Regions from separate parts of the Bradyrhizobium sp. BLXBL-03 genome, predicted to be linked through region 2. Evidence: predicted binding sites of a transcription regulator. Region 2 holds the regulator's gene; each other region holds the start of a gene.

Region 1 (7,181 bases), 4.2 Mb from region 2:
GGGCGGTTGCGCCGTATTGCTCGCTGGTCCCCGGAGGTGAAATGCTCGAGGCCGAGTGAATGGCACCCGTGGTCGGGCCGGTCACATAGGCGCCGGCATAGAACACGTCATTGTACCAGCGGGCGCCGGCGGCAGAGCGGAAGTCGCCTGCGGCGATATTTTGCGCGATGACACCGACCGAGGCGCGCTCCATGAAGGCGATGTCGTTGGAGCTCGTGGATTCATCCATGGTCCAGGCAATGTCCATGATGCCGGCTTCGATCGCCATCTTGCCGCCGAACGGCTTCAGCCCGGTGTAGCTCAGATACGCGTTCTCGATGCCGGACGTGCCTCCGCCGGGATCGAAGCCCACGGGAGTCGCGCCGGCGGCGCCGGTGCCGCCGAAGCCGTCAGCCGAACCGCCGAAATCGTAGATCAGCGCAAAATTCCAGTCTTCGAGGAATTTGCCGACGACGCCGATGCGCGCGCGACGAACGTTCTCGCCGCTGTCGAGCTTCTGCGGTACCGTGGCTGCCGTGTTGGGTCGGTAGTCGTACCCGCCGACGTCCCAGTGCACGCGGCTGGTGATGGCGACGCAGTTGTGCCCGTCGGCGGTGCATATGGTCGGGCGATTGTTCGGCATCGTCACCACGACGCCCGATGGGGCCACCGGCCCCTTGACCGGAATGGCCGCGTTGGCATTGGCGACCGCGGCTTTCGCCTCCGAGCGCGCTTCGGCCTTGGCCTCGGCCTTCGCTTCCTGCCTGGCTTTCGCCGTGGCGGCCGCGTTCGCGGCGGTCTGGCTCTGGAGCTTGTCGAGCTTCTGCTCCAGCATTTTCAACTGCTGCTTCAGGAGCGCGATCTCCTGCTCGCTGGTGCTGGCCGATTGGGCCTGGGCCTGTGAAGCCGCCAGCACGCCGGCGAGACCGATCGCCGTGGCTGCTAGTCCTGTCCTGCTCATGTCGTGCTCCATCCTTTGACGAACTTCCCCAAGTCGCAACGGGAGAGCCTAAGACTGATCGATGACTGCCCCGCGACGCGCGCGCCCGGCTCTGCGGTTCCCACTGATGCCAATTCGCCGCAACCGAATCCGCCTGGCACGAGCATGCAGGATGATGCGCATCATGCCAATCCATCGTCCCGGCAGATTGTGATTTCGCACGCTGGGCTTGCAGGTGGGACACACCGGAAAGGGGCTGAATATTGCCGCCCGGCGCCCTTCTATTGGGGGGCGAACGCGCCTATATTCCGGCGTCTTTTCCAAGAGGTAGGGATGTTTCGAGCGAACTTGACCGCCGTCGTCACGGCATTGTGCATAGGCTTTTCGGCCCACTTCAATCCGGCTGCGGCGCAGGACCGTCGCGTGCCCTCGTCGCAGGCCGAGCTGCGGTTGTCCTATGCGCCGATCGTGCAGCGGGTGCAACCGGCGGTCGTCAACGTCTATGCCGCCAAGGTGGTGCAGAACCGCAACCCGCTGCTGGACGACCCCATCTTCCGCCGTTTCTTCGGCGGCGGCCAGCAGCAGGAGCAGGTGCAGCGGTCGCTGGGCTCGGGCGTGATCGTCGACGCCTCCGGGCTCGTCGTCACCAACGTCCACGTCATCGAAGGTGCCGACCAGGTGAAGGTGTCGCTGTCGGACAAGCGCGAGTTCGAGGCCGAGATCGTGTTGAAGGACTCCCGCAGCGATCTCGCGGTGCTGCGCCTGAAGGATGCCAAGGAAAAGTTCCCGGCGCTCGAATTCACCAATTCGGACGAGCTGATGGTCGGCGACGTCGTGATGGCGATCGGCAACCCCTTCGGCGTCGGCCAGACCGTGACCCACGGCATCATCTCGGCGCTGGCGCGCACGCAGGTCGGCATCACCGACTATCAGTTCTTCATCCAGACCGATGCTGCGATCAATCCCGGCAATTCCGGCGGCGCGCTGGTCGACATGAACGGCCGGCTCGCCGGCATCAACACCGCGATCTATTCGCGCTCCGGCGGCTCGCAGGGCATCGGCTTCGCAATTCCCGCCAATATGGTGCGCGTCGTCGTCGCCTCCGCCAAGAGCGGCGGCAAGGCGGTAAAGCGGCCATGGCTTGGCGCGAAGCTGCAGGCGGTGACGCCGGAGATCGCCGATAGTCTCGGCCTGCGTTCGCCAAGCGGTGCGCTGGTCGCGAGCGTCGTTCCCAATGGGCCTGCGGCGAAGGCCGGGTTGAAATCCTCCGACCTCATCACCGGCATCGACGGCCAGGCCGTGGACGATCCCAACGCGTTTGACTATCGCTTTGCCACTCGCCCGATCGGCGGCACGGCGCAGATCGACGTGCAGCGCGGCGGCAGGCCGCTCAAGCTGACCATCGCGCTCGAGACCGCGCCCGATACCGGCCGCAATGAGCTCGTCGTCACCGCCCGCTCGCCGTTCCAGGGCGCCAAGGTCTCGACCATCACGCCTGCGGTTGCCGACGAGCTGCATCTCGACGCCGACACCGAAGGTGTGGTCATCACCGATCTCGGTGATGACTCGCCCGCCGCCCAGGTCGGCTTCCAGAAGGGCGACATCATCCTGGCCGTCAACAACCAGAAGATCGGCAAGACCGGCGACCTCGAGAAGGCGGCGGCCGTCAGCCAGCGGCTCTGGCGCATCACGCTGGTGCGGGCCGGTCAGCAGATCAACGTCACGCTGGGCGGATGAGTCCGAAGCGACCACAGCAGACGCCAACTCTCTTCGCCGCGGCGGGGCTCGATCACGATGCCCCGCATCCGCTGCCTGACAGGCTGCGGCCGCGGACGCTGTCGGAGGTCGTCGGCCAGGATCACATCCTCGGGCCCGACGGCGCGCTGACGCGCATGCTGGAGACGCGCACGCTGGGATCGCTGGTGTTCTGGGGCCCGCCCGGCACCGGCAAGACCACCGTGGCGCGGCTGCTCGCGGATGCGACCGACCTGCATTTCGAGCAGATCTCCGCGGTGTTCTCCGGCGTCGCCGACCTCAAGAAGGCGTTCGATGCCGCGCGCGCCCGCCGCGAGATGGGCAAGGGCACGCTGCTGTTCGTCGACGAGGTGCACCGCTTCAACCGCGCCCAGCAGGATTCGTTTCTGCCTGTGATGGAAGACGGCACGGTGGTCATGGTCGGCGCCACCACGGAAAATCCGTCCTTCGAGCTCAACGCGGCGCTTTTGTCCCGCGCACGGGTGCTGGTGTTTCGCTCGCTCGATGCCGCCGCGATCGAAAAGCTGTTCGCGCATGCCGAGGCGGTCGAGGGCCGCAAGCTGCCGCTCGATGCGGAGGCGAGGGCGGTGCTGGTGCGCATGGCCGACGGCGACGGCCGCGCAGCGCTGACGCTCGCCGAGGAGGTCTGGCGCTCGGCACGAGCCGACGAGATCTTCAACGCCGCACAGTTGCAGGACATCCTGCAACGCCGCGCACCGATCTACGACAAATCGGCCGACGGCCATTACAACCTGATCTCGGCGCTGCATAAATCGGTGCGCGGCTCGGATCCCGATGCTGCGCTGTATTATCTCTGCCGCATGCTCGATGCCGGCGAGGACCCGCTGTTCCTGGCGCGCCGTGTGGTACGCATGGCGGTGGAGGATATCGGCCTCGCCGATCCGCAGGCGCTCGTCATCGCCAATGCGGCCAAGGACGCCTTCGACTTCCTCGGCCATCCCGAAGGCGAGCTAGCGATCGCGCAAGCCGTGGTCTATCTCGCCACCGCGCCGAAATCGAACGCGGTCTATACGGCCTTCGGCACGGCGATGCAGGTGGCAAAACAGGCCGGCTCGCTGCTGCCGCCAAAGCACATCCTGAATTCGCCGACCAAGCTGATGAAGTCGGAAGGCTACGGCTCAGGCTACGAATACGACCACGATGCCGCCGACGCTTTTTCGGGGCAGGACTACTTCCCGGAGGCCCTGGGACGCCAGACCTTCTACGATCCGCCTGAGCGCGGCTTCGAGCGCGAGATCAGGAAACGGCTGGATTACTGGGCCAAGCTGCGCAAGGAGCGGGGTTCGCGCTAGAGGTGGCCATTTCGCCGTGACGAAGGGCCGCTTTTAGGGTACGCAGGCAGCCATGAGCCGCCGTATCAAAAGAACCAATCAAGAGCCCCGTTCGCGCGATGAGCGCAAGGATTCGCGTCCGTTCAAGGCACGGAGCGCGAAGAAAGCGGGACCGCGTCCGGGCGGCAAGCCCAGCAAACCGCCGCGCTTTGCCGGCGACCGCGCCGAGCGACGGCCGCCCAAGATTGCACAGAACAAGGCTGCACAGGAAAGGCCGGCATCGGAGAAGCCTGTCGAGGCGCTGCTGCCGACCAAGGTGCAGACCGTCACGGTGGCGGCCGACGAGAACAACATGCGCGTCGATCGTTTCCTTGAAGCGCGCTTTCCCGGCCTGTCATTCTCCCACATCCAGCGCGTCGTCCGCAAAGGCGAGCTGCGCGTCGACGGCAAGCGCGTCGACAGCAAGGATCGGCTGGAGCAGGGCCAGAGCGTCCGCATCCCACCGTTGAAACTCGACACACCGAAGGTCGTCGGCGAGCTCTCGGAGGCCGCGCAGAAGACGCTCAAGGCGCTGAAGGAGATGACGATCTACGAGGACGACGACGTCCTCGTGCTGAACAAGCCCGCCGGCCTTGCCGTGCAGGGCGGCTCGGGCATGACGCGCCACATCGATCAGATGCTGGAGGTGATGCGCGATGCCAAGGGGCAGAAGCCGCGCCTCGTGCATCGCATCGATCGCGAGACCTCGGGCTGTCTGCTCATCGCCAAGACGCGATTTGCTGCCTCGCATCTCACCGGCGCGTTCCGCTCGCGCTCGGCGCGCAAGGTCTATTGGGCGCTGGTGCCGGGCCTGCCGAAGCCGAAGCAGGGCCGCATCTCGACCTTCCTTGCCAAGGAGGAGAGCGAGGACGACACCATCATGCGCATCGCCCAGCATGGCGACGAGGGCGCCAGCCACGCCGTGACCTACTATGCGGTGGTCGAGACCGCCGGCAACAAGCTGACCTGGGTGTCGCTGAAGCCGGTGACAGGCCGCACCCACCAGCTTCGCGCCCACATGGCCCATATCGGCCATCCCATCGTCGGCGATCCCAAATATTTCAACATCGAGAACTGGCAGTTGCCGGGCGGCCTGCAAAACCGCCTGCATCTGCTCGCGCGCCGCATCGTGATCCCGCATCCCCGCGGCGGCGTCATCGACGCCACCGCGCCATTGCCGCCGCACATGCAGCAGTCGTGGAATCTGCTCGGGCTCGATGCCAGCCGGTTCGACCCGATCGAGAACGCACCGGAGGAGTAGGGGGCTGGGTCCGGCTGTTAACCCCGTCGTTGCGAGCGTAGCGAAGCAATCCAGGATTGCCTCCGCGGAAAGACTCCGGATTGCTTCGCTGCGCTCGCAATGACGGCGTGGCGACAGCCGCGGCTAATTCCGAAACTGCTCCAGAAACATCCGCAAGCTGTCATGCGGGCTCTCGACATCCATGATCAGCCAGCCCTCCGGACCGTTGACGAGGATGAAGTTCAGCGCGACCTTGCGGCCGTGATTGTCGAAATTCGCCGCGACATAGGTCTTGTCGTATTGCTTGCGGGTGATCGCGATCGTCACAGGGCCGAGCTTCCAGTTCGGGCTCTGCACCAGGAAGTCATAGGGCTCGCTGCGCGGCGCGGACCATGCCTTGCGCAATGAGGGGTCGAAGAATTGCCGGGTCGTGGCATCGTCCCGCGGCAGGCCTCTCGACAGCTCCGGCGCGCCGTTGCCGTAATGGGCATAGACGTTGCGGATCAGCGATTCCGGGGTGCGAAAGCCGGCCCCGGCCGCGACCGGCCAAAGCCCGGCGAACAGGGCCACGATGCCCGCAAGTTCCCTCATGCCCGCCGCTCGCTTTATCGGCCACAGGTCTTACTTTAGAAGCCTAAAGCATGATCCGGGAAAGTGCGAAGCGGTTTTCCCAAAAGATCATGCTCAAACAATAACCTAAAGCGGCTGACGTTCATCCTGATCTCATCGCGCTTTAGCACTCAGCGACCGGGACCGAAAACTCACATGCGCGAATTGTTCGAAGAAGCAGCCGGGCAGCCCCCGCCGGACCCACGGGAATCGGCACGCGCCTCCGCGCGGACGCCGCTGCGCAAGCGCTTCTACAAGGAGGTCGGCGTCACCGAGACCGAGGGCGGCTTTGCCGTCACGCTCGATGGCAGGCCGATCCGCACGCCGTCCGGCCGCCAGGTGGTGATCCCGGCGCGGGCGCTGGCCGATGCCGTGGCTGCGGAATGGGCCGCCCAGGGCGAGGCGATCGACCCCGTGACCATGCCGCTGACGCGGATCGCCAACAGCGTGGTCGAGGGCGTGATCGACCGCGTCGAGCTCGTCACGAACGATCTCGCCAAATACTTCGAGACCGACCTGCTGTTCTATCGCGCCGGCCATCCCGAGGGGCTGGTCGCCCGGGAGGCCGCGCATTGGGACGGCGTGCTGTTCTGGGCCGCGGAGGCGCTGGGAGCGCATTTCATCCTCTCCGAGGGCATCATGCATGTGAGGCAGCCCGATGAGGCGCTCCGGGCTGCCCGTGCGGCGCTGCCTGGCGATCCCTGGTCCGTGGCCGCGCTCCACATGGTGACGACCCTGACCGGCTCGGCGCTGCTGGCGCTGGCGCTGGCCCATGGCGTGCGCGACGCCGACCAGGTCTGGGCCGCGGGCCATGTCGATGAGGACTGGAACATCGACCAATGGGGCGTGGATGAGGAGGCGGCCGCCCGCCGGGCCGCCCGCCTCAGGGATTTCGAGGCCGCCGTCGCGGTGCTGGCGGCGGTGAACCCGCCTAGGACCTAAGGTCCTTAACGAGAGGTTTACGCCGGGGCCCTAGGGTGGGATTCGCATTCCCGGGCCCCTGAAATGCCGACGCCGATAAGCTCGATCCTTCCGGTCAGTGCCGCCAGCCCCGTGGCTGATGCGGCGACGCCCGATCTCGTGCTCCAGGCCGGCACCGTCGTCGATGCCAGGGTCGTCAGCTTGCTCGCCGACAATTTGGTGCGGATCGCGATCGCCAACCTCTCGATGGACGTGATGTCCGAGGTGTCGCTGACCCCGGGGCAAAATCTTCAGCTCGCGGTCTCGCAGAACGACGGCACGATCAGGCTCGCCGTGGTCAACGGGGCAGGCGAGGCCAGCGCCGATCAGGTCACGCTGACGTCGACCGCAGCCTCGCTGGTCGAGA
Region 2 (7,181 bases):
CCAGGCCCTGGTAACGGCTCATATCGGGCCCCTGGTCGATGGTCATGGCGAGATGACCGCGGCCGAGCAGCGTGCCGGAATTCATTCCAGGTTCCTTGGCATCACCGAGGCGCTCGGCATCGAAGCGCGCATAGGCGCGCAGGCGATCGGGCGCCTGATAGTCGACCACCAGGAACGACACCGGCCCGTCGGTCTGGGCCTGCAGGATGAAGCGGCCCTCGAATTTGAGCGCCGAGCCGAGCAGCGTCGTCAGCACGATGGCTTCGCCGAGCAACTTGCCGACCGGTGCGGGATAATCATGCTTGGTCAGGATGTCGTCGAGCGCCGGGCCAAGCCGCACCAGACGGCCGCGCACATCGAGCGCATCGACCTCGTAGGGCAGCACGGCGTCATCGACGGGAACTGCGGAAGGCGCGCGAACCGGGCTTTCGGGCCTGGTTTTCATGTCGGGGGATTGGGAGACCATGGCGCTTTATCTGGGGTCGGAGGGCGGAAATGGAAGGGCCCCCGCATTCCGTGCTCAGAATGGCGGGCCGCGTAGCCCGGATGGAGCGCAGCGCAATCCGGGGAAGTCTTTCCGCGTTAAGAACCCCGGATTTCGCTGCGCTCCATCCGGGCTACAAGTGAGCCTACTTCACCGCGTCAAAACACCAGGCCAAAATGCCCTTCTGCGCGTGCAGGCGGTTTTCGGCCTCGTCGAACACGACGGACTGCGGACCGTCGATCACCTCGTCGGTGACCTCCTCGCCGCGATGGGCGGGCAGGCAGTGCATGAACAGCGCATCGGGCTTGGCCAGCGACATCAGCTTGGCATTGACCTGGTAGGGCTTGAGCACGTTGTGACGGTGCTCGCCCTCCTTGTCGCCCATCGACACCCAGGTGTCGGTGACGACGCAATCTGCGCCCTTCACGGCGGCCTCGGGATCGGTGCCGAGCACGATCGGCGCGCCCGTCGCCTTGATGAAGTCGCGCATCACCTTCTTCGGGGCAAGCTCCGGCGGCGTTGCGACATTGAGCTTGAACTTGAAGCGCTCGGCGGCATGGGCCCAGGACGCCAGCACGTTGTTGTCGTCGCCGGTCCAGGCCACGGTGCGGCCCTCGATCGGGCCGCGATGCTCCTCATAGGTCATGAGGTCGGCCATCACCTGGCACGGATGTGAGCGCCGCGTCAGGCCGTTGATGACGGGCACGGTCGCGTTCGCCGCGAGTTCCAGCAGCGCCTCGTGATTGAGGATGCGGATCATGATGGCGTCGACATAGCGCGACAGCACGCGCGCGGTGTCGGCAATGGTCTCGCCGCGGCCGAGCTGCATCTCGGCACCGGTGAGCATGATGGGCTCGCCGCCGAGCTGGCGCATGGCGACGTCGAACGAGACGCGCGTGCGGGTCGACGGACGCTCGAAGATCATCGCCAGCGTCTTGCCTTCGAGCGGCCGCACCGGCTGATGCGCCTTCTGCTTCGCCTTCATGGCGGAGGAGGCCGCGAGCATGCTCTTGAGCTCCGACAGCGGCAGCTCGTTGATGTCGAGGAAGTGCTTGGGTGCCTTGCTCATCAGCTTGCCGCCCGCTTGTTGCCTGACAGCGCCGTGCAGGCGCGCTCGAGCCTGACGATGCTGTCCTCGATTTCCGCCTCGGTGACGATCAAGGGCGGCAGGAAGCGCACGACATTGTCGCCGGCGCCGACGGTAAGCAGCTTCTCGTTGCGCAAGGCTGCGACCAGATCGCCTGATGGCACCACGGCCTTGATGCCGATCAAAAGCCCCTCACCGCGGATTTCGCTGACGATATCGGGATGACGGTCGATCACGGAGGCGAGCTTCTGCTTGAGCAGCAGCGACATCTTCTGCACGTGGTCGAAGAAGCCGGGCTTGAGCATGACGTCGAGCACGGCGTTCGCGGCCGCGATCGCCAGCGGATTGCCGCCGAAGGTCGAGCCGTGCGAGCCGGGGCCCATGCCGGCGGCCGCATCCGCGGTCGCCAGGATCGCACCGATCGGAAAACCGCCACCGAGCGCTTTCGCCAGCGACATCACGTCGGGTGTGACGCCGGTGCGGCGATGGGCGAAGAGATCGCCGGTGCGGCCCATGCCGGTCTGCACCTCGTCGAAGGCCAGCAGCAAGCCTTTCTCGTCGCAGAGCTGGCGGAGCGCCTTGAGGAAGGCTGAAGTCGCCGAACGTACGCCGCCCTCGCCCTGGATCGGCTCGATCAGGATGCCGGCGGTATGCGGGCCGATCGCCTTCTTCACGGCCTCGATGTCGCCATGCGGCACCTGGTCGAAGCCGTCCATCGGCGGACCGAAGCCTTCGAGATATTTTGCCGATCCCGTCGCCGCCAGCGTCGCCAGCGTGCGGCCGTGGAAGGCGCCTTCGAAGGTGATGATGCGATAGCGCTCCGGATGGCCCTTGGAGAAGTGATGATGGCGGACCAGCTTGATCACGCCCTCCAGCGCCTCGGCGCCGGAATTACAGAAGAACACGAAGTCGGCAAAGCTCTCGTTGCAAAGACGCGCAGCGAGCTTCTCGCCGTCAGGGCTCTGGAACAGGTTCGACATGTGCCAGAGTTTCGTGGCCTGCTCCTGCAGCGCCTTGACCAGCGCCGGATGGGCATGGCCGAGTGCATTGACCGCGACGCCCGAGGTGAAATCGAGATAGCGATCGCCATTGGTTGCGATCAACCAGACGCCTTCACCGCGCTCAAAACCGATATCGGCCCTGGCGAAAACGGGGAGCAAATGCGGCGCTGCGCTGTTGGTCATGACGATCTCTTTGGTGGTCACTTCGGATGTTTCGGACGGCCTGAACACGCATGGCGCAGCGCGTCATTTGGCCCGGAAAACGAAACGTGCCGCCTTTTAAGGGCGGCACGCGCGACTATCTTATGCCTGGCAATACGGGTGTCAATGCCGCCCGGAAAGCCTCGCGAAACGCTGAATCCGTAGTCTTGCGGTGGCGATTTTGCGGGATTTTCGCCACGGAACATGTGGAAGCGAGTCGGCGGACTCTTGCGCGTGAGTCACGGCATATTGTAGCGTTTGGCTTGTCAGATACGACATCTCGTGCAGCGGTTCTGATCCCAAAAGTCCTCATGTACCGGCGTAAACGTTCGGGCGCATCTGGCGCGCCCGGCGAGCCTTAAGGGATTCTGGCGGCACGGGTTTTTCGAAGCTTAGGCATTCGTCGTGAGGCCCCACAGATGGCTGGCGCCGGCGAAGGAAAGGATGCAATGACGGTTTTGACCTGGTCAGATGATCGCGTCGAGCAGCTGAAAAAGCTCTGGGAGGCCGGACTTTCGGCCAGCCAGATCGCCGCTGAGCTTGGAAACGTGACCCGCAACGCCGTAATCGGCAAGGTGCACAGGCTCGGCCTGTCCGGCCGCGCCAAGAGCCCCTCATCAGCAGCTCCGCGGCCGCGCAAGGCGCGTCCCGCACAGCACATGATGCGGGTGAGCCGCCCCATCGCGCGCGGCAACACCGCGCTGGCGCAGGCCTTCGAGGTCGAGGTCGAGGCTGAACCTGTTACCTACGACAACGTTGTGCCGATGAGCCAGCGGCTCTCGTTGCTCGAATTGAACGAGGCCACCTGCCACTGGCCGGTCGGCGATCCTTCAAGCCCGGATTTCTTCTTCTGCGGCGGCAAGGCGCTCTCAGGCCTGCCCTACTGCGCCCAGCACTCGCGCGTGGCGTATCAGCCGGCGGCGGATCGCCGGCGGGCGCCGGCGAAGCCAGGCACGCGCTGAGTACTTGGTTCAGACGACATCGTCGCGGGACAGGCCGGGACGAAAAAAAGCGCGCCACCAGGCGCGCTTTTTTTGTTTGCTGGCGGGCAGCCTAGCTTGAGGTCTGCTCAGCCTTCGCGAAGCGATCGTCGAGCGCGTAGCCTGCGCCGCGGACGGTGCGGATCGGGTCCTGCTCGCGGCCGAGATTGAGCAGCTTGCGCAGGCGGCCGATATGCACATCGACGGTGCGTTCGTCGATATAGATGTCGCGGCCCCAGACGCTGTCGAGCAGCTGCTCGCGCGAGAACACCCGGCCGGGATGCTCCAGGAAGAACTCCAGCAGGCGATATTCGGTCGGTCCGAGATCGATCGGCCGACCCGAGCGCGCCACGCGGCGCTTCTCGCGATCGAGCTCGATGTCGCCGAAGGCGAGCACGGTCGCGAGCCGCTCGGGGCTGGCGCGCCGCAGCAGGCCCTTGACCCGCGCGAGCAGCTCGGGCACCGAGAACGGCTTGACGATGTAATCGTCGGCGCCTGTGGCAAGGCCCCTGACACGCTCGCTCTCCTCGCCGCGCGCGGTGAGCATGATGATCGGCAGCTGCTTGGTGTCGGATCGCGTCCGCAACCGGCGGCACAGCTCGATCCCGGACAGGCCCGGCAACATCCAGTCGAGCACGATCAGATCGGGGATGTGCTCCTTGAGGCGGGTGTCGGCGTCGTCGCCGCGCATCACCGTCTCCACGTCATAGCCGTCGCCTTCGAGGTTGTAGCGGAGAAGCTCGGTCAGAGCTTCCTCGTCCTCAACCACCATAATGCGTGCGCCCATGGGCTCGTCGCTCCTTGCGTAATCAGGTGTTCGGGACCGTCGTGGCGAAGGTCGTCATGTCGCCCTTCGGCCGCTTGTCGGTGATGGCCTGGCCTTCGATCATGTAGAACACGGTCTCGGCGATGTTGGTGGCGTGGTCGCCGATCCGCTCGATGTTCTTGGCGCAGAACATCAGATGGATGCAGAACGAGATGTTGCGCGGATCCTCCATCATGTAGGTGAGGAGCTCGCGGAACAGCGAGGTGCAGATGGCATCGACCTCCTCGTCACCCTTCCACACCGTCATCGCCGCCGGCAGGTCGTGCGCGGCATAGGCATCGAGCACCGACTTGACCTGCTGCTGCACGAGGTCCGTCATGTGCTCGAGGCCGCGGAACAGCTTGAGCGGATGGAAATCCGTCTCCAGCGCTGCGACGCGCTTGCCCATGTTCTTGGCGAGGTCGCCGATGCGCTCGAGGTCGGTCGCAACCCGCATGGCGCCGACGATCTCGCGCAAGTCCACCGCCATCGGCTGGCGGCGCGCGATGGTCAGCACGGCGCGCTCCTCGATCTTCTTCTGCAGCGCGTCGAGCTCGGCATCGATGGTGACGACGCGCTGGCCCAGCGCGACGTCGCGGCGGATCAGCGCATCGACGGAATCGACGATCATGCGCTCGGCGATGCCGCCCATCTCGGCGACCAGGCGGGTGAGCTCCTGAAGGTCGGTGTCGAAGGCTTTTGCGGTATGTTCGGAAGCCATGTCCTGTCTCCTCAGCCGAACCGGCCGGTGATGTAATCCTGCGTGCGCCGGTCCGACGGCGACGTGAAGATCTTGCTGGTGTCGTCGAACTCGATCAGCTCGCCGAGATACATGAAGGCGGTCTTGTCGGAGACGCGGGCCGCCTGCTGCATGTTGTGGGTGACGATCGCGATGGTGTAGTTCTCGGACAGTTCCTGGATCAGCTCCTCGACCTTGGCGGTCGAGATCGGATCGAGCGCCGAGCAGGGCTCGTCGAACAGGATCACTTCAGGCCGCACCGCGACGGTGCGGGCGATGCAGAGGCGCTGCTGCTGGCCGCCCGAGAGCGACAGGCCGGAGGCGTTGAGCTTGTCCTTGACCTCGTTCCACAGCGCGCCGCCGCGCAGCGCCTTCTCGACGCGGTCGTCCATCTCGGACTTCGAGATCTTCTCATAGAGGCGGATGCCGAAGGCGATGTTCTCGTAGATCGTCATCGGGAACGGCGTCGGCTTCTGGAACACCATGCCGACGCGGGCGCGCAGCAGGTTGAGATCCAGCTTGGGGTCGAGGATGTTGGTCTGGTCCAGCATCAGCTGACCGGTGACGCGCTGGCCCGGATAGAGGTCATACATCCGGTTGAAGATGCGCAGCAGGGTCGACTTGCCGCAACCGGACGGGCCGATGAAGGCGGTTACGCGGTTGGTGCCGAGCGTCATATTGATGTTCTTCAGCGCCTGGTGCTCGCCGTAATAGAAGTTGAGGTTGCGCACCGTCACCTTGGCCGGAGCTTCCGGCAGCGGCTGCTGCGAGGCGAGGTGCGCGTTGGAGCTCACGGATACGGACAAGTCGGTCATTTTGCGGTCCTCTCGGCACCGAGGATGCGGGCGCCAATGTTCAGGGCAAGCACGGTGAGCGTGATCAACAGCGCACCGCTCCAGGCGAGCTGCTTCCAATAGGCGTAAGGGCTCTGGACGAAATTGTTGATGGTGACGGGCAGGTTCGCCATGGTCTTGTTCAGGCCGAGGCTGAAGAACTGGTTCGACAGCGCGGTGAAGAGCAGCGGCGCGGTTTCGCCGGCGACGCGGGCGGTGGCGAGCAGCACGCCGGTGATGAGGCCGGAGCGGGCCGCACGATAGGCGATCCGCTTGATCACCAGCGAGCGCGGCAGGCCGAGCGCGGAGGCGGCCTCGCGCAGCGCATTCGGCACCAGCAGCAGCATGTCCTCGGTCGTGCGCAGCACCACCGGGATCACGATGACGGCGAGCGCGAGCGAGCCTGCGATCGCCGAGAAGCCGCGCATCGGCACCACCACCGCGCCGTAGATGAACAGGCCGATGATGATCGACGGCGCCGACAGCAGGATGTCGTTGATGAAGCGGATCACCGAGGTCAGCTTGTCGTTACGGCCGTACTCGGCGAGATAGGTGCCGGCGAACAGGCCGAGCGGCGCGCCGATGCCGACGCCGATCACGGTCATGATCAGCGAGCCGACGATGGCGTTGCGCAGGCCGCCTTCGGTCGAGCCCGGCGGCGGGGTATCGGCGACGAACAGGTCGAGGTTGAGGCCGGCAATGCCGTTGTAGAGCAGCGTGAGCAGGATCAGCGCGAGCCAGGTGACGCCGACGGCGGCGGCTCCGAAGCAGAGCCCACGGACGATGATGTCCTTGCGGCGACGGCGTACATAGATCGGGTTCATGTCACCTCCCCGCCTTCTTTTCCAGGCGCAGCAGCATCAGCCGGGCGGCGGCGAGCACGAAGAATGTCAGCACGAACAGCAACAGGCCGAGCAGGATCAGGCCGGACTGGTGCAGGCCGTCGCTCTCGGCGAATTCGGATGCGATCGCCGCCGAGATCGTGGTGCCAGGCGCGAAGATCGATGACGAGATGCGGAATGAGTTGCCGATGATGAAGGTCACCGCCATG
Region 3 (7,181 bases), 470 kb from region 2:
CGCAGGGTGACGTTGGCCATCTCTCTTTACTTCTCCGTCTCGACCAGGCCGCGCACGAACAATTTCTGCATGGCGACGACGACGAACACCGGCGGCAGCATGGCCAGCACGGCGGTCGCCATCACGATCGGCCATTCGGTCAGCGCATCGTTGGTGGTCATCATCTTGCGGATGCCGATCTGGATGGTCTGCATGTCGTCGCGCGTGGTGATGAGCAGCGGCCAGAGATATTGATTCCAGCCGAGAATGAAGAGGATCACGAACAGCGCCGCCATGTTGGTGCGCGACAGCGGCAGCAGCGTATCCCAGAAGAAGCGCAAGGGACCGGCGCCGTCGATCCGCGAGGCCTCCAGCAATTCATCCGGCACGGTCATGAAGAATTGGCGGAACAGCAGCGTCGCCGTCGCCGACGCGATCAGCGGCAGCGCCAGGCCCGCATAGCTGTCGAGCATGTGCAAATCGGCGACGATCTTGTAGGTCGGATAGATGCGCACCTCGACCGGCAGCATCAGGGTGATGAAGATGATCCAGAAGATCGCCATCCGGAACGGAAAGCGGAAATACACGATCGCATAGGCCGAGATGATCGAGATCGCGATCTTGCCGATCGCGATCGCCAGCGCCATCACCAGCGAATTGAACATCATGTTGCCGACGGGCTCGCGGGTCGAGCCGCTCGTGCCGACGAAAATCGTCTGGTAATAGACCTCGAAGAAATGGCCGCCCGGGAGCAGGGACATCTGGCCGTTGGCGATCAACGCGTTGTCCTGGGTCGACGCGACAAAGGCCACGTAGACCGGAAAGGCGACGATCGCGATCCCGATCCAGAGGATGATGTGGGCGACGTAACGCCTGAAGCCCTCTTGCTCGACCATCAGTAGGTCACCTTGCGTTCGACGAAGCGGAACTGGATTCCGGTGAGCACGATCACCATGATCATCAGGATCACCGATTGCGCCGCCGAGCTGCCGAGATTTCCGCCGATCAGACCGTCATTATAGACCTTGTAGACCAGCGTGACGGTCGAGGTGCCGGGGCCACCGCGGGTCATGGTGTCAATGATGCCGAAGGTGTCGAAGAAGGCGTAGACGATGTTGACGACCAGCAGGAAGAAGATGGTGGGCGACAGCAGCGGGAAGGTCACGGTCCAGAACCGCCGCATCGGGCGCGCGCCGTCGATCGCGGCGGCCTCGAGCACGCTTTTCGGAATGGCCGCGAGCCCTGCGAGGAAGAACAGGAAATTATAGGAGATCTGCTTCCAGGCGGCGGCGAGGATGACGAGTGTCGCGGCCTGGTTGCCGTCGAGCAGCGGATTCCATTCAATGCCGGCGGCGCGCAAATAGCGCGAGAGCACGCCGAGCGAGGGATGCAGCATGAACACCCAGAGCACGCCAACCACCGGCGGCGCCACCGCATAGGGCCAGATCAGCAGCGTGCGATACACCGCGCCGCCGCGCAAGGGCTTGTCCGCCATCACCGCGAGCAGCAGCGCGACCGAGAGCGAGGACGTCGCGATCGCGAACGAGAAGAAGAAGGTGCGGACGACGGTCTCGAAATAGGCGGGCTCGCTGAACAGCTCGAGATAATTCTCGAACCAGACGAAGCTCGTCGAGAGCCCGAACGCGTCCTGGAGCAGGAACGACTGGATCACGGCCTGCAAGGCCGGCCAGTAGAAGAAAATCAGGACGATCGCGAGTTGCGGGGCAACCAGCGCGTAAGGCAGCAGCTTTGATTGGAAAATCGCTTGCTTTTGCATGATGGGGTAGCGCGGGCGGGCCGCTGGTCGATGCGGCCCGCCGGCGCCTTCGCCTTATTTTACGGCGGTCTTCTCGAACTGGCGCAGCATGGTGTTGCCGCGCTCGACCGAGGCGTCGAGCGCCTGCTTGGCGGTCTTCTTGCCGGCGAGCGCCTGCTCGATCTCTTCCGCCCAGACGTCGCGCAGCTGGACCATGTTGCCGAGGCGCAAGCCGCGCGAATTCTCGGTCGGCTCCTTGTTGGTCAGCTCGAGCAGCGGGGTCTCGAGATAGGGCTGATCCTTGTAGAAGCCCTCGGCCTTAGCCTTCTCGTAGGCGGCCTTGGTGATCGGCAGATAGCCCGAGGCCTTGTGGATGTAGACCTGGCGATCGGTGTCCGACAGGAAGGTCAGGAATTTCGCGACGCCCTTGTACTCGTCGGCCGACTTGCCGCCCATCACCCAGAGCGAGGCACCGCCGATGATCGAGTTCTGCGGCGCGCCCTTGACGTCGGGATAGTAAGGCATCGGAACGGCGGTGAAGTTGAACTTGGCCTGCGCCTTGACGTTGCCGAAGAAGGCCGACGAGGTCAGGTAGATCGCGCACTCGCCCGAGGTGAAGCGGCCTTCGCCCTGGTTGGTGCGGCCGGCGTAGTCGTAGGTCTTGTCCTTCTGCAGCTCGACCAGTTTCTCGAGATGCTTCTCCTGCAGCGGTGCGTTGAACTCGAGCTTGGTGTCGAAGCCGTCAAGGCCGTTCGCCTTGCTGGCGAGCGGCACGTTGTGCCAGGCAGAGAGCTGCTCGAGATTGACCCAGGTGACCCAGGAGTTGGAGAAGCCGCAGGTCGGATGGCCGTTGTCGTGCAGCTTCTTGGCGACCTCGAACACTTCGGGCCAGGTCTTCGGGATCTCGGCATTGACCTTCTTCAGCTCGTCGAGATTGACCCACATGACTGTCGACGACGAGTTGAACGGGAAGGACAGCATTTCGCCCTTCGAGGTCGAGTAGTAGCCGGTGATCGCGGACAGATAGGCCTTCGGATCGAACTTCTCGCCGGCGTCGGCCATCAGCTTGTAGACCGGCTTCACGGCGCCGGTCGCGGCCATCATGGTCGCGGTGCCGACCTCGAACACCTGCATGATATGCGGCGCATTGCCGGCGCGGAACGCGGCGATGCCGGCGTTCATGGTGTCGGGATAGCTGCCCTTGTAGGTCGGGATGACCTTGTAGTCGCTCTGCGCCGCGTTGAAGTCGTTGGCGAGCTTGACGATGACGTCGTTGTTCGCACCGGTCATCGCGTGCCACCACTGGATTTCAGTCACGGCCAGCGCCGGCGAAGCCGTCATGCCGACCGCGATTGCGACAGCGGCAGCCGCCCCAAAGAATCGAAGAGCCATCAAGAATCCTCCCTCAGCCGTCAATAAAGAAGCGCTTGCGCTAGCAGCGCCATATGACGTTCACATGACTGTGTAAGCGGCCGAAACGAAAGCGGCAAGCGCCGGAAAAGGGAAGTCGTCAAATAGGCGAACGCGCCGCGCAACGGCGGGCGTTCGCGGTGCACACCAATGCCCGCGCCGCACTGCGGCATCACGCGTCGGATGCGGCAGTTGGGCCTAGCGCTTGCGCTCGGGCCCGCAGACCACGCCGCTCTCGACCATCGCGTCGATCTCCGACCTTGAGTAGCCGAACTCGCCCAGCACCTCCTGGGAGTGCTGGCTGAACTTCGGCGGCAGCCGGCGCAGGCTCGGCTTGCTGCGATCGAGCCGGATCGGCGAAGCCACGCCCTTGTACCAGTCCTTCTCGATGACATCGCCGCGGGCGACGGTGTGCGGATTGGTCAGCGCCTGGTCGATCTTCTGCACGGGACCTGCGGGCAGGCCCGCGGCGAGCAGGCGATTGCATAGCGGCTCGGCCTCGTGCTGGCTGAACACCGCGGCCAGCTCGGCGCGCAGCGCCTCGCGATTGGCGATGCGGTCCTTGTTGCGGGCAAAGCGCGGGTCGGTGCCGAGCTCGGGCTTGCCGATCTCCTTGGCGAGCTTGCGGAAGGTGCCGTCATTGCCGACGCCGATGAAGATGTTGTCGGTCTTGGTCGGGAAGATCGCGTACGGCACGAGGTTCGGGTGCTCGTTGCCGGTGAGGCCAGGCGGCTTGCCATGCATGAAATAATTCGCGGTGTGGGGATGCATGATGGCAAGGCCGGTCTCGTACAGCGTCGTCTCCAGGAACTGGCCCTTGCCGGAGCGTTGCCGCTCGGACAGCGCCATCAGGATGCCGATCGCGGCGTAGAGGCCTGTGGTGATGTCGACCAGGGGCACGCCGATCCGCATCGGGCCGCTCTCGGGCGATCCGGTCGCCGCGATCATTCCGGTCATGGCCTGGATGATGGCGTCATAGCCGGGATTGCCGCCGCGCGGGCCGTCGGCGCCGAAGCCGCAGATCCGGCAATGCACGAGGCGCGGAAATTTCTGGGCGAGCACATCGTTGCCGATGCCCCATTTCTCCAGCGTGCCCGGCTTGAAATTCTCGATCAGGACGTCGGCCGTCTCCAGCATCTTGAGCAGCACGAGGCGGCCGCCTTCGGAGGCGAGGTCGAGACCGATCGAGCGCTTGTTTCTGTTGATGCCGATGAAATAGGCCGCGTCGTCGTCGTGGAAGGGAGGACCCCAGTCGCGCACCTCGTCGCCCGCGGGCGGCTCGACCTTGATCACGTCGGCGCCGTGGTCGGCGAGGATCTGGGTGCAATAGGGGCCACCAAGCACGCGCGTGAGATCGATGACGCGCAGTCCGCTCATTGCGCCTGTGTCAGTCATGCCTTGCTTCCCTGTGTCGATATTGATCACAGGCCTAGCGAGGTTCGAACGCGCCAGCAATGGCCTGTCGCGTGGGGGCGTATGCGTCGCCGCGCAATCCCGCAGCGTGGGAAATCTCGCGGAAGCGGCCGGCCCGAGAGGGATCCCGGGCCAGCCATTCACCGTCGGGATCAGACGACGGTCAAGCGAACGTCGACATTACCGCGCGTCGCGTTGGAGTAAGGGCACACCTGGTGCGCCTTCTCGACCAGCGCTTCGGCGTCCGCACGGGACAGGCCCGGCAGCGAGACGGCGAGATCAATGTCGAGGCCGAAGCCGCCGGCCGAGCGCGGGCCGATGCCGACCGTCGAGGTCACGGAGGCGTCGGCGGGAACCTTCGGGCCGCCCTGCGAGGCCACGAACTTCATGGCGCCGATAAAGCAGGCGGCATAGCCGGCCGCAAACAGCTGCTCGGGATTGTTGCCGGCGCCGCCGCCGCCGCCGAGTTCCTTCGGCGTGGTCAGCTTGACGTCGAGCGCGCCGTCGAGGGTCGCAGCATGGCCGTCACGGCCGCCGGTGGCTTTCGCGCTGGTCTTGTAAAGGACGTTCACGGACATTTTCGTCTCCCTGAGGGGCTTCGGTTGGGGTGCGGTCTGTATTGCAAACAATTAGATTGTGCGCAATTGAAATCCGCATGCCTCACATTTAATTGTTCGCAATTGAATGTAGGCCCGCCCGGTCCCACAATGCGGGCCAGTCTCAAGAGATTCTCTATGGCCCGGAAATCAGCGACCCTCGATCCGCAACGCCTCGACAACCAGATCTGCTTCGCGGTCTATTCGGCCGCGCACGCCTTTAACCGCGTCTACAAGCCGCTGCTCGACCGCCTCGGCCTCACCTATCCGCAATATCTTGTCATGCTGGTGCTGTGGGAGCGCGATGACGTGCCGGTGAAGGATATCGGCGAAAGGCTGTTTCTGGATTCAGGCACGCTGACGCCGCTCCTGAAGCGGCTCGAGGCCGCGCACCTGGTCAAGCGCACGCGCTCGAGCGAGGACGAGCGCCAGGTCCTGATCGCCCTGACCCCGCAGGGGCATGCGCTGAGGGAGAAAGCGCGCAGCGTGCCGCAATCGATCCTCGCGGCGTCGGATTGCACGGTGTCGGAGCTGGTCGCGATGAAAGACGAGATTGTCGCGCTGAGGGATCGGTTGAATGCGGTGATTGGGGAGTAGGCCCGCGAACGCGCACGGTCAGAAATGCTTCTTGGCGAACGCGCGACCAGAGCCAGATTTCAGATATCGCTCGAATGCGGCAGCTCGTGCAGCGTCGTCGAAAGCGAAATACGTGCGAATTCGCCAAGGGCCGTATTTTGACGTGTGCGGCACCTCGCCAGCATTGTGTTTTGCCAGGCGCGCCCGCAGATCATCGGTGATGCCGACATAGAAGTGCTCGGAATCGAGACTTTCGAGGATATAGACGTATTTCAACCTGCTTCCTCCCCAGAGGGTAGGATAGCAGATCTGAGACACGTTTAGGATGTTGTTGGCGATAGGGCAGACAGCGTGGATATCAGCCCCAGTCCGCCGTCGCCCTTCGGGCTATGGCGGGACAGCCTTCGCTCACTTCGCTACGAGGGACTTCCTCAGGCTTGCCCAGCCGAAGCTCGCGAAGCGAGCGAAGGCTGGTGGAGCCAGGCGGGATCGAACCGCCGACCTCTTGCATGCCATGCAAGCGCTCTCCCAGCTGAGCTATGGCCCCTTAACCCTTGGGATGATCCTGGGGGATCACTCCCGACCGGCGAGCCTTCCGACTCGCGCGGTGCACCCTTTTTCACAGATCAGGACTGATCTCAAGTCTCTTCATCGCCCCCGACATCACCAATGATGTCGGTCACGTCCTCATCGCCCTCTTCTTCGTCGGCAATGAAGGTCGAATCATCGTCATCGTCGTCGTCGAGGGTCTCGTCGACCTCGATATCGTCCTCGGATTCGGGCACGACGGCTTTGACCTTGCCGGTGTTCTCCTCGGCATCGGCCTCCTCGAGCGAGACCAACTCTTCGTTCTCGGCCGGCTCCGGCGCGGTGTCCGCAGCTGCAGCGTGGCGGGCCTCGGCCCCGCGGGTGCCGCGGGCGGGCGCCACAGGCGCGATCGGCACAACCTCGCCGGTATAGGGCGAGATCACCGGATTCTTGTTGAGGTCATAGAACTTCTTGCCCGTGGTCGGGCAAATACGTTTGGTTCCGAGTTCGGACTTGGCCACGGCAGAGGAATCCTGGGATGTCTGAAAAGCGGTGTTTCACTTGGCTAGTTGGCGGCCCGCTGTCAATAGCGCATTACGGGAGAAAGACATGCTCGTGACGGCGGGGAGGCCATGTGGTAGTGCCCGCCAGCCTCCGAGGCGCAGCCAAGGACACAATCTTGACCCATTCCGACAAGCCGACACCCCTGAAGTCGAGCCCAAGCGGTCCCCTGACCGGAAAAGTACGGGTACCCGGAGACAAGTCGATCTCCCACCGTGCCCTCATCCTGGGCGCGCTGGCAGTCGGAGAGACCCGCATTACGGGCCTGCTCGAGGGCGAGGACGTCCTCAACACCGCCAAGTCCATGCAGGCCCTCGGCGCGAAGGTCGAGCGCACCGGCGACTTCGCCTGGAAAGTGAATG
Region 4 (7,181 bases), 1.3 Mb from region 2:
CGGCAGCTTCAGATGCTCGACGAATCCGGTCGCCTGCACGTTGTCCGAATGCGACAACACGAATTCTTCATCTTGCGCCGGGGCGAGGGCTTCTTCTCCGAGCTCGCGGGCACGCAGCGCCCGATCGACCAGCGCCATTGACATGGTCTTGCGCTCACTTTGGCCGAAGCCGAGGCCATAGCCGCGGGTGAAGCACGGCGCTTCGGTTGCCGAGCCCTTGAACTGGTTGACCATCTGGCACTCGGTCAGTTCGATCGAACCAAGCGGCACGGCGAAGCCGACGTCCTCAGCTGTGAATTCGACCTCGACCTCGCCGAAGCGGATCTCGCCGGCGAAGGGGTGATTGCGGCCGTACCCGCGTTGGGTGGAATAGCCCATCGCCAGCAGAAAACCTTCATCGCCGCGGGCGAGATTTTGCAGGCGCAAATCGCGGTCAGCCGGGAAGTTCAGCGGCTCCCGCGTGAGATCGCCGACGCTGGCGCCGTCTTCGGCCTGTGGCGATGATTCGATCAGTCCGTCGCGGCCGAGAATGTCGGTCACGCGCGGCGTCGGCGCCGTTGAGGCTTCGGCCACGGCCGGCGCTTCCGGCACAAAACCCTGGGCGAGCGAGGGATCGAGCAGGCGATGCGTGTAGTCGAAGGTCGGCCCGAGGATCTGGCCGCCCGGAATGTCCTTGAAGGTGGAGGACACCCGCCGCTGCACCCGCATCGCGCCGGTGTCGACCGGCTCGCTGGCGCCGAAGCGCGGCAGGGTGGCGCGGAAGGCACGGACCAGGAAGATCGCCTCGATCAGATCGCCGCGCGCCTGCTTGATCGCGAGCGCCGCGAGCTCGCGGTCATAGAGCGAGCCCTCGCTCATGACGCGATCGACGGCGAGGCCAAGCTGTTCGGAGATCTGGTCGAGCGAGATTTCCGCAACGTTTTGGTCGCCGCGCCTGGCATTGGCGAGCAGGCGATGGGCGTTCTCGATGGCGCGTTCGCCGCCTTTGACTGCGACATACATGCCTCTAGCCTCCCTTGCTCACGACGCGCGTGGTGCGCGGAATCGCGACCACGGCATCCTCGGCGACCAGCACCACGTCGATGCCGCGCGGAAACAGCGTCTCGTTGAAGCGCAGCTGCTCGAACAGGTCGAACGGCTTGAACGACGCCTCAAGCGTCGCGACGCCGTCGATGCCGGGACCGCGCAGCTCGACGTTTTGGCCTGCGCCCAGGCTCTCGACCTGAATGATCACGGTGGTTGAACGATCCGGATATTCGTTGGTGCCGAGCGCGAACCGCGTAAGATTGGGCAGCAACACGCCGTCGCTGATCAGCGCGAAGGCTGCGATCGACGAATCCTGCACCACCGGCGCGCCGGTGTGAAACTTGAGCCATTTCAGGACCTCGGTGCTCTCGGCCATGCGCGCATCGAGCCAGAGCGGCGTGTCGTGATCGAACAGCGTCAGCGCGATCGCGGCCGTGCCGCGCATCATCGTATCGGGCGTTCCCGCCATCGGCACGATGCGCTGGACCGTGCCGGGCCGTGCCATCGCGTCCATGACCGAGCGAAAGGTCGATTGCGCCGACAACACCTTGTCGGCGAATCCCGGCGGCAGTTCCGCAATCGTTGTCATGGCCTCATCCCTCACCGCGCACCATGGTGTAGAAATCAACCTTGGTCGCAGCCGTCTGTTCGGCCTGCTGCTTGCGTCTGACCATAAGCTGCTCGCGCAACGGAGCGATTACGTCGCGCTCGACGGCGACGCCGAAATCGCGTGACTGCACCAGCGCGTCGCACAGCGCGATCAGCCGTGCCTTCTCACTGTTGCGCCCGAGCGTGTAGCCGAAGCCGACCTCGCCGCTGGCAAGCCGCACCGCAGCGCGCGACACGGTCGCCTCACCGAGATTGAACGGCGCGCCATCGCCGCCGACCCGGCCGCGCAGCATCACCAGACCGTTCTCCGGTTCGCGCAGATCCTGATGGACGGGCAAAGCAATCGTGCGGAGGCGAGCGGCGATCTCGCCCGCCTCCGCGTGCGCCAGCACGGCCATGGCGGCCTTGCGCTGGGCTTGCTGGGTATTGTGCTGGGTCACCGAATCCACCGGCCTTCCACAAAACTTGCCGAATTGAAGTTGTCTATGATAATAGACAACTTCATACGGAAACGCCATGACTGTTTCGTGACAAGCGTGTGATTTTAGGGCTAGGCTGATCGCCGACATGAGTATGCAGGACACCGCTTCCTCCGGCGTCGCGCTGTGGCGCCTCGTTGCCGACGGCATCGAGCGCGGCATCGCCGACGGCCGCTTTGCCGCCGGCGACAAATTGCCGGGCGAGATGGAGATCGCCGAAACCTATCGCGTCAACCGCCACACCGTGCGGCGCGCGCTCGCAGCCCTTGCCGAACGCGGTATCGTGCGCGCCGAGCGCGGCAGCGGAACCTATGTCGAGGCGCAGAAGCTCGCCTATCCCTTGCGCTCGCGCACGCGCTTCTCGGAGATCGTCGGCGCCGAAGGCCGCGAGCCGCATGGCCGGCTGATCGAGGCGTCAGAGGATGCCGCAACGCGCGAGCTTGCAGGGGAACTGGGCGTGAAATCAGGCGCGCCGCTGGTGCGGATCGAGGCGATCCGCCTCGCCGACCGCACGCCGATCTGCGTCTCCACCACCTGGTTGTCGGCCGAGCGATTTCCGGGCGCCGGCGCGGTGTTCTCGGCCACGCGCTCGATGACGAAGATGCTCGAGCATTACGGGATCCGCGACTACCGCCGCGGCGCCACCCGGATCACCGCCGGCATCGTCGATGCGACCGATGCCGCGCGGCTCGATCTGCCGCTGGGACGGCCGATCCTGGTGGTCGACGCGACGGACCTCGATCTCGAGGGCAAGCCGCTGGTGACGAAGCATTCGCGCTTTGCCGCAGAGCGGGTGGAGTTTTTGGTGGAGCCGTAGGGGAGCTCGCTCTCTCCACGAAAACGGAGCCGTAGGACCTCCTACCCTTCGTCAAGGGTGGGAGTCCCTGACAGATAACCATAGCACCGTGCTCGACGCTATCCAGGACGCTTCGCGCCGGCTTTGCCGGTGCCTATGGCATCCTGGACAGCGTCTGCGCGCGGCGCTCTTGCGTTCGGCAGGTCGGGACGAAGGAACGGTCGCATGCGGCCGAACAAAGGAACGGCTCAGCCTGCTGCCGAGATCTTCGCGCTGTTGTGGTCTGCGTCGTAGGGCGTCTGGTGCTTGAGCGTCGCGCACAAGGCAAAGAGCAGGCGATCTCCCACACCACGCAGCGCACGCGCATGGCCGTGTCCGCGCTGCCGCAAAGCATCATAGCGTCGCCGGGCTGCGGCGTCGTATTGAAGCGCGCCGCGCGACCAGTGATGAACGGCGCTTTGCAGCCGCCTGTTGCAGGCCAGGCGGCGGATCACGAAGCGTTGCTTGCCGCTTTGCCGCGTCACCGGTGCGACCCCTGCCAAGGCGCGCAAGGCGTGGTAGTCTCGTCTGCGCAGAGGCTCGGTGGCCTCGACGAGCAGTGTGGCGAGAACGATCCTGCCGATTCCCGGCCAGGAGCGAAGGATCGCCACGTCACACTGCTCGGGATTCTGCCCCGCGGGGCTCTCCTGTTCTTCGAGCTTGGCGCACAGGCGGTCCAGGCTGTGCTGCGCTTCCTTGATTTGCTGATTGACCAGGCGCAGACGGGCCGCGAGGCTGCGGATATGCACGCACGCAGCCTCCGTCGTGCCCGGTGCCACGAGCAGGGGTGTCTCGCGCAAAGTCTTGAGCACCGTCGCCGCATCGAGGCGGCGGATACGATAGGCGCTGAGGATGCGCGCGATCGCCTTGTCGCTGGCCTTGGCCGCGCTGTCCGGCGTCGGCACCTTTTGCCAAAGTGCCAGGAACCAGTCGTCGGCGACATCGTCGGTCAGCTTGGCCGCTTGGGGATAGTACCGCCACAACTGCTGACGCAGGCGATTGGCAAGCCGCGTGCGCTCCTGCTGCAGCTCCTCCGCCATGCGCGACCACTCGCGCAGCTCGATCACCACCGGATTGTCGGCCGCAAGCTGGCGGAAGGCCGCACAGTCCGTACGCAATGAGCTTCCGAGCACATGAGCGTCGCGGCGATCATCCTTGGCACCGGCCACCGTGAAGCGATCCCGGAAGCGGTCGAGTTGCTTGGGATTGATGGCAAAGACCATAAAACCATGCTCGAGCAGCATCTCCACCACTGGGCCATGCGGCGTCTCGATTGCCACCGCGATCTGTCCCGGTGCGGCCTTGGTCTTTTCGACCAGCCAATCACACAGCTCCGTCAGTCCGGCTCCGCCATGCGCAAAGTCGCGCTGGCCGGCCGGCCGTCCTTCCGCATCCAGCAGGCAAACGCAATGACTCCGCGTTGCCCAATCGATCCCGACGAACCATTGCACGTCCTTGACCATCGTTGGATCTCCTCGCTCTCAAAGCGGGCCAACCGCGATCCTGATCGATCCCTGTACTGGCGCTCTCGGCGCAATGACCTCCTACTGGATCTCGATCGCGGACGTTCCGCTGGGGCGCGGTTCCTACGTGGGTGCTCAAGGGCACGGGTGGACAAGGCTGCTCCCGACGGATCGGCCCGAATGGCCAGTCTACACCTCTAGGCCGGCCATGAACGTCAGAAGAGGTACAGGGTGGGCAAAGGCGCTCTTGCGCCGTGCCCACGATCTTTCTCGATCGCTAGAGAGGTGGGCACGCTTCGCTTTGCCCACCCTACGGCAGCGGTGCTCAGGCCACTGCCCGCTTACCGATGATCGCAAAGCGCAGCTTGCCCGAGATGAAATCGATTCCCGCGACGGCGACCAGGATCATCAGGATCAGGAACGACACCTTCTGCCATTCCAGCACCCGGATCTGCTCGGCGAGCTGGAGGCCGATGCCGCCGGCGCCGACGATGCCGATGATGGTGGCCGAGCGCGTGTTCGATTCGATGAAATACAGCACCTGGCCGGCGATGACGGGCAGCACCTGCGGCATCAGGCCGAAGCGGATCTCGTGCAGCGCGCTGCCGCCGGAGGCGCGGATGCCCTCGACCTGCTTCTGATCGGCGCCTTCGATCGCTTCCGAGAACAGCTTTCCGAACGCACCGAAATCCGCCACGGCAATCGCGAGAACGCCGGCGAACGGGCCGAGCCCGACCACGTTGATCCACACCAGCGCCCAGATCAGCGTATCGACGCCGCGGATCGAATCCAGGAACCGCCGCACCGGGAAACGGACGATGTTAGGGACGATATTGCGAGCCGCAAGCAGGCTGACGGGCAGCGCCAGCAAGGCGGCCAGCGTGGTGCCGAGCAGCGCGATCGACAGCGTCTCGCCCAGCGCTTTGAGATAGAGCGGGAGCGACGATCCGGGATCGGGCGGCATCATCATCATGCTGATCCAGCCGAGCTGGCTTAGGCCCGAGATGAAGCGCGCCGGCGAGAAATCGAGATCGACCAGGCCGAACACGAAGATCGCAAGCGCCGCGATGAGCATCGCCGGGGTCGCCAGGCGTGCCGATGCCGGACGGCCGAAGACGTCGGGGTAGCGCGCGCGGAGCTCCTCGGTGTTGACATCCTGCGGCTTGTTCAATTCCGCGCCTCCTTGCCGAACAGGCGGCCGCGCACCCAGCCGGTGGTGATGTCGATCAGGAACACCGTGACGATGATGGTGACGAGGATGGCGCTGACGTCGGAGTAGTAGAATTTTCGGATCGCGACGATCAGCTCCTGCCCGATGCCGCCGGCGCCGACAAAGCCCATCACCGAGGCCTCGCGCACATTGATCTCGAAACGCAGCAGCGCGTAGCTGGCGTAACCCGCCGAAACCTGCGGCAGGATCGCAAAGCGCATGCACGACACCCAGCTCGCGCCGGTGGAGCGGATGCCCTCGACCGGCTTCATGTCGGCGTTCTCGACCATCTCGGAAAACTGCTTGCCGAGCGCGCCGGTGGAATGGATCGCGATCGCGAGCACGCCAGCGACCGGACCGAGACCGAACGCCATGACGAAGATCAGCGCGAACACGATGCCGGGCACCGTGCGCGCGAATTCAAGCAGCCGGCGCACCGTGAAGCGCAGCCAGGGCGCGGGCGAGGTGTTCTCGGCGGAGAAGAAATTGAGCAGGAAGGCAAGGACGGCGCCGATCAGCGTGCCGACATAGGAGATCAGCAGCGTCTCGCCGAGCAGCTTCAGCCATTTGTGCAGGCCCCAGAACCACTCGCCGAGATCGGTCCAGACCCGCTGGCCGCTGTCGAGGGTGAGGATGCGATTGAAGTAGCTGACGAAGTTGCCGAAATAAGTGAAGAAGGTGCGCAAATTCACCTCGGCGCCGATCGAGGCCACGATCAGCGCGGCGACGAACAACGTGAAGCCCGCCGAGAGGCGCAGGCGCTTGCGTGCGACCGCCTTGCGATAGGCGGCGTTGAGGGCGGCGAGCTGCTGCTCGGGAAGGATCGAAACCGCAACCGTCATCGAAGGCAAAGATCCATCACAAACAGATCCATCAAGAAAAGAGCCGGGTCCATCGACCCGGCTCGAGGTGCCTCGTCCCGACGAGCTCAGGACGCCTTCTTACGCAGATTATCGACGAACCTAATCAGATCGATGGTCTTGTTGTAATCGTCGTTGGCGATCGGCTCCCACGGCTTGTTCTTGCCGTCGGAGAGCTTCTTGAACGCCTCGGGGTCCTTGGTCGCCGCATCGAGGAAGGCCTTCTTGATGGCGGCCTTCATGTCCTCAGGCAGGTCGCTCAGATAGGCGTAGGGCGAGTTGATGATGAGGTCGGACTTCACGACGATGCGGAAGTCCTCCTTCTTCATCGGCGTGCCGTCGGCCGACTTCACCATACCCTTGTTGAGCATGCGGGTCAGGTTGGAATCGTCGTCCGCGTTCCACCAGTTGGCAGCGACGTCGACGGTTCCTTGCGCAAGTGCGAGAACGGCATTCTCGTGGCTGCCGGTGAAGACGACCTTCGAGAAGTAGGCATCGGGATCGATGCCGAGCGCGTTCAGCTTGAAGCGCGGCATGTTGTTGCCCGAGGTCGAGTTCGGATCGACCAGGCCCAGGTTCTTGCCCTTGAGGTCCTCGATCTTCTGGTACGGCGATTTCGCCAGCACGTAGAACACCGAGTAATAGCCCTTCGAGCCGTCGGAGTTGACGTCGATGACGAAGGCGTCGGTCTTGACGCCG

What was found. The regulator PhoB, encoded in region 2, activates phosphate uptake and scavenging genes when phosphate is short. The targets are predictions, from matches to a motif close to TGTCATNNANCTGTCAT.
Region 1: ACNJX9_RS18325 (OprO/OprP family phosphate-selective porin) is a predicted target of PhoB. The motif match lies at 991-1,007, and genes of this name have one in related genera.
Region 3: ugpB (sn-glycerol-3-phosphate ABC transporter substrate-binding protein UgpB) is a predicted target of PhoB. The motif match lies at 3,181-3,197, and genes of this name have one in related genera.
Region 4: phnF (phosphonate metabolism transcriptional regulator PhnF) is a predicted target of PhoB. The motif match lies at 2,152-2,168, and genes of this name have one in related genera.

The regions. Positions count from the first base shown of each region.
Region 1 covers NZ_CP182470.1:3,821,778-3,828,958, forward strand. Annotated here, with positions in the region: gene ACNJX9_RS18325 (OprO/OprP family phosphate-selective porin) at 1-940, opposite strand, end outside; gene ACNJX9_RS18330 (DegQ family serine endoprotease) at 1,253-2,656, shown strand; gene ACNJX9_RS18335 (replication-associated recombination protein A) at 2,653-3,987, shown strand; gene ACNJX9_RS18340 (RluA family pseudouridine synthase) at 4,040-5,266, shown strand; gene ACNJX9_RS18345 (hypothetical protein) at 5,390-5,836, opposite strand; gene ACNJX9_RS18350 (ATP12 family chaperone protein) at 6,011-6,796, shown strand; gene ACNJX9_RS18355 (flagellar hook-length control protein FliK) at 6,860-7,181, shown strand, end outside.
Region 2 covers NZ_CP182470.1:8,058,250-8,065,430, forward strand. Annotated here, with positions in the region: gene ACNJX9_RS38015 (Hsp33 family molecular chaperone) at 1-466, opposite strand, end outside; gene argF (ornithine carbamoyltransferase) at 630-1,553, opposite strand; gene ACNJX9_RS38025 (aspartate aminotransferase family protein) at 1,553-2,755, opposite strand; gene ACNJX9_RS38030 (GcrA family cell cycle regulator) at 3,223-3,735, shown strand; gene phoB (phosphate regulon transcriptional regulator PhoB) at 3,827-4,540, opposite strand; gene phoU (phosphate signaling complex protein PhoU) at 4,563-5,279, opposite strand; gene pstB (phosphate ABC transporter ATP-binding protein PstB) at 5,291-6,112, opposite strand; gene pstA (phosphate ABC transporter permease PstA) at 6,109-6,954, opposite strand; gene pstC (phosphate ABC transporter permease subunit PstC) at 6,956-7,181, opposite strand, start outside.
Region 3 covers NZ_CP182470.1:100,970-108,150, reverse strand. Annotated here, with positions in the region: gene ACNJX9_RS00475 (sn-glycerol-3-phosphate import ATP-binding protein UgpC) at 1-20, opposite strand, end outside; gene ugpE (sn-glycerol-3-phosphate ABC transporter permease UgpE) at 27-875, opposite strand; gene ugpA (sn-glycerol-3-phosphate ABC transporter permease UgpA) at 875-1,756, opposite strand; gene ugpB (sn-glycerol-3-phosphate ABC transporter substrate-binding protein UgpB) at 1,811-3,127, opposite strand; gene ACNJX9_RS00455 (CaiB/BaiF CoA transferase family protein) at 3,344-4,540, opposite strand; gene ACNJX9_RS00450 (organic hydroperoxide resistance protein) at 4,711-5,136, opposite strand; gene ACNJX9_RS00445 (MarR family winged helix-turn-helix transcriptional regulator) at 5,293-5,751, shown strand; gene ACNJX9_RS00440 (GIY-YIG nuclease family protein) at 5,770-6,006, opposite strand; tRNA gene ACNJX9_RS00435 (tRNA-Ala) at 6,202-6,277, opposite strand; gene ACNJX9_RS00430 (TIGR02300 family protein) at 6,369-6,779, opposite strand; gene aroA (3-phosphoshikimate 1-carboxyvinyltransferase) at 6,938-7,181, shown strand, end outside.
Region 4 covers NZ_CP182470.1:887,804-894,984, reverse strand. Annotated here, with positions in the region: gene ACNJX9_RS04245 (carbon-phosphorus lyase complex subunit PhnI) at 1-1,002, opposite strand, end outside; gene phnH (phosphonate C-P lyase system protein PhnH) at 1,007-1,615, opposite strand; gene phnG (phosphonate C-P lyase system protein PhnG) at 1,620-2,084, opposite strand; gene phnF (phosphonate metabolism transcriptional regulator PhnF) at 2,203-2,931, shown strand; gene ACNJX9_RS04225 (IS110 family transposase) at 3,159-4,412, opposite strand; gene phnE (phosphonate ABC transporter, permease protein PhnE) at 4,738-5,583, opposite strand; gene phnE (phosphonate ABC transporter, permease protein PhnE) at 5,580-6,464, opposite strand; gene phnD (phosphonate ABC transporter substrate-binding protein) at 6,551-7,181, opposite strand, start outside.